3 regions of the Sporosarcina sp. FSL K6-1508 genome follow, and region 1 is predicted to be linked to each of the others. Evidence: riboswitches for the same ligand, from Rfam matches in the RefSeq annotation. Region 1 holds a riboswitch; each other region holds the start of a gene.
What was found. Region 1 has a riboswitch for S-adenosylmethionine ahead of metA (homoserine O-acetyltransferase MetA). Riboswitches for the same ligand answer to the same signal wherever they lie in the genome.
Positions count from the first base shown of each region.

Region 2: linked by a shared signal. The riboswitch ahead of MKZ11_RS02460 (O-acetylhomoserine aminocarboxypropyltransferase/cysteine synthase family protein) and the one ahead of metA (homoserine O-acetyltransferase MetA) in region 1 are both predicted to bind S-adenosylmethionine.
Region 3: linked by a shared signal. The riboswitch ahead of MKZ11_RS09655 (methionine ABC transporter ATP-binding protein) and the one ahead of metA (homoserine O-acetyltransferase MetA) in region 1 are both predicted to bind S-adenosylmethionine.

Region 1 covers NZ_JBBOXF010000001.1:2,216,225-2,219,501, reverse strand. The annotation lists gene MKZ11_RS11140 (hypothetical protein) at 59-811, opposite strand; gene metA (homoserine O-acetyltransferase MetA) at 873-1,781, opposite strand; SAM riboswitch class I at 1,884-1,990, opposite strand; gene MKZ11_RS11130 (hypothetical protein) at 2,128-2,307, shown strand; gene MKZ11_RS11125 (protein phosphatase 2C domain-containing protein) at 2,608-3,277, opposite strand, start outside.
Region 2 covers NZ_JBBOXF010000001.1:565,420-568,696, forward strand. The annotation lists gene MKZ11_RS02455 (alpha/beta fold hydrolase) at 1-499, opposite strand, end outside; gene MKZ11_RS02460 (O-acetylhomoserine aminocarboxypropyltransferase/cysteine synthase family protein) at 504-1,793, opposite strand; SAM riboswitch class I at 1,919-2,034, opposite strand; gene MKZ11_RS02465 (glycerol-3-phosphate acyltransferase) at 2,178-2,804, shown strand; gene MKZ11_RS02470 (aspartate aminotransferase family protein) at 2,865-3,277, opposite strand, start outside.
Region 3 covers NZ_JBBOXF010000001.1:1,926,250-1,929,526, reverse strand. The annotation lists gene MKZ11_RS09660 (methionine ABC transporter permease) at 24-692, opposite strand; gene MKZ11_RS09655 (methionine ABC transporter ATP-binding protein) at 685-1,710, opposite strand; SAM riboswitch class I at 2,190-2,295, opposite strand; gene MKZ11_RS09650 (thioredoxin family protein) at 2,350-2,649, opposite strand; gene MKZ11_RS09645 (toprim domain-containing protein) at 2,664-3,005, opposite strand; gene gcvH (glycine cleavage system protein GcvH) at 3,275-3,277, opposite strand, start outside.

The sequences.
Region 1 (3,277 bases):
TACATGATTAGTACGTGGGATCTGCTTATTGAAAATCGTATATTTAGCATTATTTTCATCAATCAACGTTCTTCTCTTTTTCTTCCTGCTTTTGATTCAACATAAAGGAAACTTGATCTGACCCGGTCAGTAATTTAGATATATAAGACGATGTCATGCTAAAACTGCCTTCTATCCTTTCTGATAAAAAGTTGGTTCGCTCGTATAGAACCGAGCGGAGATAATCCAGTTGTCTAATTACTTTTTCTAATAATCCTTCTTGTTTGTCCAACCTGCTGGATACATCTTTTTGAAGTTCCTCTTGCTCCAATAATTGTTTTGACAATACCTTTTGATAGTCTAATTGTTCATTTATTTTAGCTGAAATTTCTTCATAGGAAGAAGTCAACGTTTCGAAACGATCTGCTATTTCCTGATTCGACTGGCTGACGTCGTTTACTTTCGCTACGAATTCTCGATTTAGAATTTGCTCATGAGTCAATGTACGATGCAGCATTCTATTTTTTGTTTCTACTTTTGCTAATGACTTCATGACATCTTTCTCAAATTGCTCATGCCGAAAATCACTTTCTTTGATTTCGTTTAAACGATTACGAATTGATTTCAATTGATTGGATTGTGTGCTTTTTTGCTGCTTTAGTAACATTTCCATGATATTGAACTGATGACTGACTGAGTGATTCGCTTCCCTTTGTTCTTTCATCCATTCTGCTATTGGATCTATTTTAAAATGTTCTTGATTCTTCCCCAAAGACTCTGCATCAGTTTTAAAAACATCCGGGTGCCCATTTTTGTTAATAAACAACCCCATCTCTCTTAACCCCCTTGTCGTAGTAGCTTATGCTGTCTACCACAAAAGGGTCATTGAGCAGTTATTCCCATTCATAAGGCGTTTCTTGGTATACATAATAATTCAGCCAGTTAGAAAAGAGCAAATGCGTGTGAGAACGCCATGTATTCAGTGGCTCTTTGGATGAATCATCATTCGGAAAATAATTTTCTGGGATATCAACAGATACTCCTTTTTTCAGATCACGCGCATACTCTTCTGCAAGTGTATCCGCATCGTATTCCAAATGCCCTGTAATCATAATATGTTTACTATCTTTAGAGATGACGATGAAAGCTCCAGCATCTTCTGATTTTGCTAGCAGGTGTAGACGAGGATCATTTTCTATTTCTTCTGTCGAAACGGATGTATAGCGTGAGTGCGGTGCTTTGAATTCATCATTAAAGCCACGTGCAAGATTATTCGTCGGGTCGGAAAGTCGATGTGTAAATACACCTGAGCACTTTTTCGGCAACTCAAATTTTCCAATTCCATAATGATGATATAGCGCTGCTTGGGCACCCCAGCAAATATGTAAAACAGAAGTTACATTTTCTTTTGACCATTCCATAATCTCCGTCATTTCTTTCCAGTAATTAACGTCCTCAAATTCCAAATGCTCAATCGGGGCACCTGTAATGATCAATCCGTCGAAACGACGATGCTTCACATGTTCAAATGTTGTATAAAAAGCATTCAAATGTGTTTTACTAACATTTTTCGAATCATGTGTTGCTGTGTTCAGAAAGGTAACATTCACTTGCAGTGGAGTATTTCCCAATAAACGCAGAAGCTGTAGCTCAGTTCTTTCTTTTTCTGGCATCAAATTCAAAATTGCAATGGTCATTGGACGTATATCTTGTGACGTTGCACGTTCTTCATCCATCACGAATATTTTTTCTTTCTTTAACAGTTCCCCTGCCGGTAATTGTTTCGGTATGTTGATTGGCATTTTTGTCTCTCCCTTTTTAAATTGTTATGTATGATTTTATTTCAAAATAAAAAACCCACTTTTCTGTAAGATAAGAAAAGAGGGTTAACCTTGGGCTCTCTGTTCTTATCTCTCAAGAAAAAATCTTGTTGGAGGTAGCACCTTCCTGACTATGTCAGAGGTTGCTGAAGCTTCGCAGGGCCAATTCCCTCAGCTTCTCTTGATAAGAATATTTAATTAACTTCCATTATACTACTTAACTCATTATTGTAAATGGTCTTTTTCTTTTGCAAAAATTTTCATCGGATAAATTCTCTCTGTAAAGCCACATTAACAAAGTACTTACTAATTGAAAGGAGCTGTTACAATGGGAAGAGATGACGACAAAACTGGTGGGAATAATGCGCGTTCGTTGCCGCAGACACCAAAAAACCAAAAAATAAAACCTGGTGACATGGAAGCAGAAATGGCCCGCGAGTTTGCTGAATTGAGTTCCCTAAAACCAAAACGTGAACGAATGAATCCAAATGCAAAGAAAAGAAAATGAGTAACCTTGGCAACAGCGCTAATTAAAGCGTTGATACCTCTCGCTAGTATGATACTAGCGAGAGGTATTATTTATATTCAACCTAAATTAGATGCTTTCTTCAATTCCTCCGTCATTTGCCCGACCAAATCAGGTCCTCGGTAAAATTGTGGTAGTGTATTTTGGAAGTGATCTACATGCCATTCATCATTTTCTTTTCTGCAATTATCGTTTGATGATATCTTGTCCAGTTGTTTGACTACAGTAAAATCCTGTTAGTTTTCCTAATTCTTTAAACTGATTACCCGTGTACTTTGTTCCTCATTCCCTATAATCGCTCGGGATGCTGCCTTGCTTTGCTACTTCCACATTCCATGCAATAATTGTTGTACTGTCTCGTACATTCTGTCTTTCGATTTCCATCAACAACTGCGAAATACTTACATCAAGTTCTTTTTCATTCAGTGCAACAACAAGATTTGTCGGATCCAAAAAAGGTTCCCCTGGGCTTTCAACCAAACCATCAGTCGTAAGGAAAATGAGGTTGTTCCCTTTTCTTAATTCCCTTGTCCCTGACGTGTAGCATGGTACTTCTTGCTCAAACGTATTCACTTGGCCAATCCACTCGAAGAATTGCCTTTGGTTGAGTTGGAATTGGTTAAGAGCAATTAATTCCGGATGCAATACATATACTAAGCAATCTCCAACCGAAAACCACCATACGTAATTATCTTTCCTAACGACGATAAGACAAGCCGTTTCTCCCGTGACACATCTGCATTTATTCAAAAATTGTTCAGATTGAAAAATCCCAAGTAACTTCCCTTCCAAACGTTTAAATTCTGGAGGACCTTTCATTTCTAAAATCTCCACCAATTTTTCTTTATGCTGCTCGATTGTTTGAATGACAAGTTCCGCACTTTCGGCACTTTTATGTGCATCCAAAATAGCCGCGAATTCCCAATCCTCATTTTGCCAAACGATGCATCCA
Region 2 (3,277 bases), 1.7 Mb from region 1:
AAAGAATATCCATATCTTCCGGATATAAAATTCCCCATTCAAGTACACGCATTCCACCGAGCGAACCGCCAATGATCGCCCGCAATCGGTTGACGCCCAGTACCGTCAACGCTTTCCGTTCGGCATGCACCATATCACGGATTGTCACTTCGGGAAACAAGTTTCTATACAGTTCTCCTGTAGTCGGATTAACTGACAAAGGTCCTGTCGATCCGTCGCTTCCGCCAAGAGCATTAAAAGAGATGACAGAAAATTCATTTGTATCGATACTTTTTCCTTGGCCGACAAGACCACTCCACCAGCCCGGGCATTCATCCGTTCCAACTGTCGCGTGACTTCCTGTCAAGGCATGACAAACAAGTACATGGGGTGCATCTAGCCTACCCGTTCTTTCATAAGCAAGCTGTACATTTACCAAGATGATGCCAGATTCCAATACCAGATGCCCGATTTCCACTATTCCCGTCTCCACGATTGTCACGCCCTTTCTTGTCGCCAAAAAATCACACTGTTACTGGTACCGCTAGTTCAATCGCTTGTGCAAGGTCTGCAATGATATCTTCCACTGATTCAAGACCAACCGATAGCCTGATTAATTCTTCAGTCACGCCTGACTTTTCCAAGTCCTCTGGTCCAAGCTGCTGATGCGTCGTTGAAGCAGGATGTATAATCAGTGATTTTGCATCTCCGACGTTCGCAACATGCGACCATATTTTGACGTTATCTATTACGTTTCGACCAGCTTCACGTCCACCTTTTATACCAAATACAATAATGGAACCGAAGCCGTTTTTCAAGTACTTTTTCGCAAGGTCATAAGATGGATGATCTTCATTGCCAGTGTATGTTACCCATTCAACAGACGGGTGTTGTTTCAGAAACTCTGCTACTTTGATGGCATTTTCATTATGTCTCGTCACACGCAGATGCAGTGTCTCAAGTCCTTGAAGGAAGTTGAATGCACTGTCCGGGTCTAAGCAAGGCCCAAAGTCACGCAATAGTTGAACGCGCAGTTTAGTGGCAAAGGCCGCGCCTGCTGTATCAATTCCGTAACGAAGACCATGGTATGACGCATCCGGCTCAGTGAAGCCCGGGAACCTTCCTTGTGTCCAATCGAATGTACCCGCATCAACAGCTACTCCACCAATCGTTGTACCGTGTCCACCAATCCATTTTGTAGCAGAGTGAATGACCACATCTGCACCAAACTCAATCGGATTCGAACCATAAGGCGATGCAAACGTACTATCTATGAGAAGTGGAACACCTTGTTCATGCGCAATGTCCGCAACCGCTTCAATATCCAAGACATGAAGACTTGGGTTACCGATTGTTTCTGCGAATATTGCTTTTGTTTTATCTGTAATTGCTGTGCGGAAGTTTTCAGGATCTGTTGCATCGACGAATTTCACATTGATGCCGTAACGTGGAAGTGTGGCGGCGAATAGATTATACGTACCGCCGTACAAGTTGCTTGCTGCAACAATTTCATCGCCTGCACCTGCAACGTTCAAGATGGAGAATGCGATTGCCGCCATGCCGGATGAGAATGCAACTGCCGCCGTGCCGCCTTCAAGAAGTGCAATACGCTCTTCAAAAACTGCAACGGTTGGATTTGTGATTCGCGTATAGATATTGCCTGCTTCTTGCAATGCAAATAATTTTTGAGCATGTTCTGTATCCCGGAATACGAAAGATGAGGTTCTGTGAATTGGAACTGCGCGTGAACCTGTTACAGGGTCCGGTTTTTGTCCGCCATGCAGAAGAAGTGTTTCGGGTTGAAGTTTTGTCATCGTCATTACCTCCAGAGTTTTTTTAGATGGATGTGATTGTGATGTGCGGAGGCGTTGGGGGTATTTTCGGAATAAAAAATAACCCCCTTCGCTTAAGAAGAGGGTTACGCTTTCGCTTATTCCTCCCCTTATCTTTCAGACCGTTCACACGAATCTGTAGGAAGTAGCACCTTTGCAAGTTGGTCGCTTGCTGGTTGCCGGGCATCGCAGGGCCTATTCCCTCCGCCGCTCTTGATAAGAGTTTGTGATATTCAGTTTTCCATCTTGTGACATAGTATAGTAGATGTTCCAATACTATGTCAAGCGTTTATTGAATAATATTTCTGAACCTTGTGTTTACCTCGAATGTTATAATGAATCTATCGTTATTTTGGAGGAATGAGTATGTGGTTATGGATTGTAGGTGTGCTGATCTTTGGCTATTCTATCGGTTGCCTGCATGGATCGGGCGTTGCACAGAAAATTTCGGGCATTAATCTGAAAGAAACCGGTGTGAAAAATGCCGGTGCTTCAAATGCGACCATAGTTCTTGGAAAGAAATTTGGTGCACTTGTTGCAGCTATCGACATTGGAAAAGGTGCAGTAGCTGTCCTATTTGTGCAATACTTCGCAGAAAACGCGGAACTTCCAGGAGACATTATAGCTTTACTTTTATTCCTCGCAGGTGCTGCAGCTGTGATCGGACACAATTTCCCGTTTTATATGAATTTCAACGGTGGAAAAGGAACTGCGACAGTGATTGGCGTACTACTTGCCATCGACTGGAAAATTGGACTTATTGGATTCTTACTGTTTGTTATCGTTGCACTGGTTACAGATTTCCTCGTCTTTGGTGTGCTCATGCTTTATGCGACACTTATAGCGATGGCGGTATGGGCAGACGGATACTGGCCAGTTGTGATAGCAGCTTTGTTATTTTTCACCGCCATTTGGAAACATATAGAGAATTTCCAGCGGATGAAAGAGCGTAGTGAGAAGCGCATTTCAGCGGTGTTTAAAAAGAAAAAATAAAAAACTGAGGACTCCTATTAGGAACTCCTCAGTTTTTATTTTAAAAGAGTTAACCTTGGTTCATTCGTTTTCTTTAAATACTTTTTTTATGATTGTAATAATGAAGTCTACATCTTCATCGGTACAAGACAGAGGCGGGCTCAGCGCTAGAATATTATTAAAGCCTGCAACTGTATCACCGTTTCTCCCGATGATAAGGCCATTCGCCTTACATTCTCCAATAATCTTCGCGACACGGGCATTGGAAGCAGGCTCTTTCGTTTCCTTGTCCTCAACGAGTTCGATCCCTAAGAGGAATCCAAGACCACGGATATCACCAACAAACGGATGATTTTTTAAGCTTGCCAGCTCTTTCAGAAGACGCTCGCCAAGTTCTGCCGACCGTTCGACAAGATTTTCTCTTTCAATGATCTCAAGGTTCTTCAACGCAACCGCACAAGCTGCCGGATTCCCACCAAAAGTATTGACGTGAC
Region 3 (3,277 bases), 290 kb from region 1:
AGCCTGACGTTACTGCTATAAAATTATCTTTTGTCAAATTTCCTTACCGCGAAATCCCCGATGAATTGGATTACGAATACGATAATTAAAATAAAGATTGTTGCAACAAGTGTAACGTCCTCGCGGCTACGCTGGAATCCATCTAAGTACGCGAGTGTCCCAAGACCGCCTGCGCCAATAATCCCCGCCATAGCGGTGTACCCGACGAGTGCAATCGCTGTTACGGTAATTCCCGAAATAAGTGCAGGCATCGATTCGGGTAAAAGAACTTTAAAAATAATCGTTCTCGTTTTTGCTCCCATTGACTTCGAAGCTTCAATTACACCTTTATCAATTTCCTGTAAGGCAATCAGCACCATTCTTGCATAAAACGGAGCCGCCCCAATTATTAGTGCCGGCATCGCAGCATCCGGTCCGCGGATTGTGCCAAGAAGAAATTTCGTAAACGGAATAAGCAAAATGATTAATATGATAAACGGGATTGACCTAAAGACATTGACGAATGCCCCTGAAATCATATTTACAAACTTATTCGACCACAGTTGACCGGGACTTGATAGGAAGAGTAAAATCCCGAGTGCTAGTCCAATAACTAATGTGAACAATGTAGAGATTGCTGTCATATAGAGTGTTTCCACTGTCGCTTCCCACATCTTAGCCCAGTCAACATTCGGAAAAAGGTTTTCAATCATTACCGATCACCTCCGTCTGAACATCATTTTCATTGAGATAATGAATTGCTTCCTCAATAATTGTGGAATCTCCAAGGAGCTGAAGTATGAGTGTGCCGTATGCCCCACCATGCGTATGGGAAATGTTCCCTTGCACGATATTCACGTCGACACTGAATTTCCGGATAAGACTTGCGAGCACAGGTTGCTCTGTCCGGTCACCTACAAATAAGAGCTTGATAAGCGTACCGGTAGGGAATTCTTCCTTAATATGCGCCATTGCCTGCTTCGCTTCAGCTGGCTCAGTTACTTGAGAGACAAAACGCTTCGTAATAGACTCTTTCGGCGATTGGAACACATCGAGCACATTCCCCATCTCGACAACCTTCCCTGCTTCCATTACCGCGACTCTGTGGCAAATTTTGCGAATAACATGCATTTCGTGTGTGATAAGGACAATCGTCAGCCCAAGTCTTTCATTAATGCCCGTCAGAAGATCAAGTATCGAATCCGTCGTTTCCGGATCAAGGGCTGAAGTCGCTTCATCACAGAGAAGTACTTCCGGATCGTTTGCAAGCGCCCGGGCGATGCCGACACGTTGCTTCTGTCCTCCAGACAATTCAGATGGATATGCGTTTTCCCGACCACTTAATCCAACCAGTTCAATCAGTTCTGCCACTTTCTTGTCTCGCGTAGCTTTTCGTACGCCCGCGATTTCAAGTGGAAAAGCAATATTGTCCTTCACTGTCCGCGACCATAACAAGTTGAAATGTTGGAAAATCATACTTACTTTTTGACGCGCTTCTCTTAGTTCTTTTCCTCTGATTGCGGATATTTCTAAACCACCTATTTTCACACTACCTGATGTCGGCTTTTCAAGCCCGTTCAACAGGCGAATTAATGTACTTTTTCCTGCTCCGCTGTATCCGATTATGCCAAAAATTTCGCCATCGGCAATTTCAAGTGAGACATTTTCGACCGCTGAAATACTGGCTGGTCCTACACCGAACCGTTTATTGATTTCTGTTAAATGAATCATCTATTTCACCTCTGAGTATTTATCTATATAAATTGGAATTTAGAATTCCTTCAAATCCGCTTCGGCGCTCGGGGATGCCTCCCGCCATAAGCGAGGGTACTGAAAAAGTACGATTTCCTTCAATCCCGTTGATTTCCGTTCCGAGCGGACGCTTTCCGCGGGCACGGCTTCAGCCTCCTCGTCACTGCGTTCCTGCGGGGTCTTCAGCTCGTGCTGTTCCCGCTGGAGTCGCCGCTCTCCACTACAATCAACTAGTTCTTACTGAAAAAAGAACTTTTTCAGTGGCTTCCCATAAGCCAGACAGCTTCGCCGTCAGTCTTATGGCTTCGGCTACCCCTTGTAAGGCGCCTACGCTCAATAACTATCCGGTAGTTCACCGCTTAGTGACAATAAGGCTACATTTCATTAGAATACAAAAAAGCCTTCCTGCAGACGGGCAGAAAGGCTTTACGCTATCATAAAATAAACGTTTGTCCGATCTCTCATCTCTCAAAGTATGCACTTTGTGTGATTTGGCACCATTTCACTTTCGTGACGGTTGCCGGGCTTCGCAGGGCACTATCCCTCCACCTCTCTTAATAAGAGCGACCTATTCAGTTGAATGTTAAATCGAATTATATCAAATTAGCATATTGTTTGTCAATCAATCTTTTCAAGCAGATACGGAACCGACTGAAAGGCATAGATTTTATGGGTTAATACGCCCTCCTTCTGTATTAGAAGGCAAGGAACACTTTCAATTTCATAGTCAATTGCAATATTTTGGACGTAATTCAAATCTGCTTTCCCGATTGGTATTTCTGGTCTCATTACAGTGATGATCTCCATCATTTTAGATGCAACCGCACATGTGCCGCACATCGGTGTATATAAATAAAACGCTGCTACCGGAGACTCTTTTAAGGCTATCTCCCACTGTTCGCGTGTCCATGTCTCCATTGATCCTACATCCTTTAAAGTAGATATTCAGGCCGGATTTTGAAATCCGCCTCTTGAAGTATTTTGGCTAGCACTTTATACGGAGTTGTCTCCACTTCTCGGTATACCTTTTCTGTATATAGATGGATTGCTGCCGGGAAATCTCTCTTAAATAAAATACGGGTCTTCTCGCCATCTTCATCCGCATCGACAAAGACGTATAGTTCCTGTTCTTCGTAGGGTGCAAGTAACTCTTCAAGCCGGTAAGGGCTAACTGTACCGTTCGTACAAATAATTTCGACAGGATCAGCAAGTATGCGCACTAAACGTTTTCTATCCGAACCGCCCTCTACTATGATGACTTTTTCATCCGACAAAAGAGTTCCCCCTTTGCTAATACACTAGTAAGATGCAAAAAACGCCGGAATTATTCCGGCGCTCAGTTAAATCAAATACGCCTCGGCGTATTTGCGCCCAGATTTTGAATTGAGCTTGCTCAATTCACTCCTTTCAAAATCTGTGGCATCCGCCGGAGGCTTAGGGCCAACAGGACGTTGGTTACTCAGACGTTGCCGCAGGACGCGGCGATTTTAGTCTGAGTTCCCCTATTCAGCAAGGGTTTGAACTTCTGCTGAATAAATTTCAATTA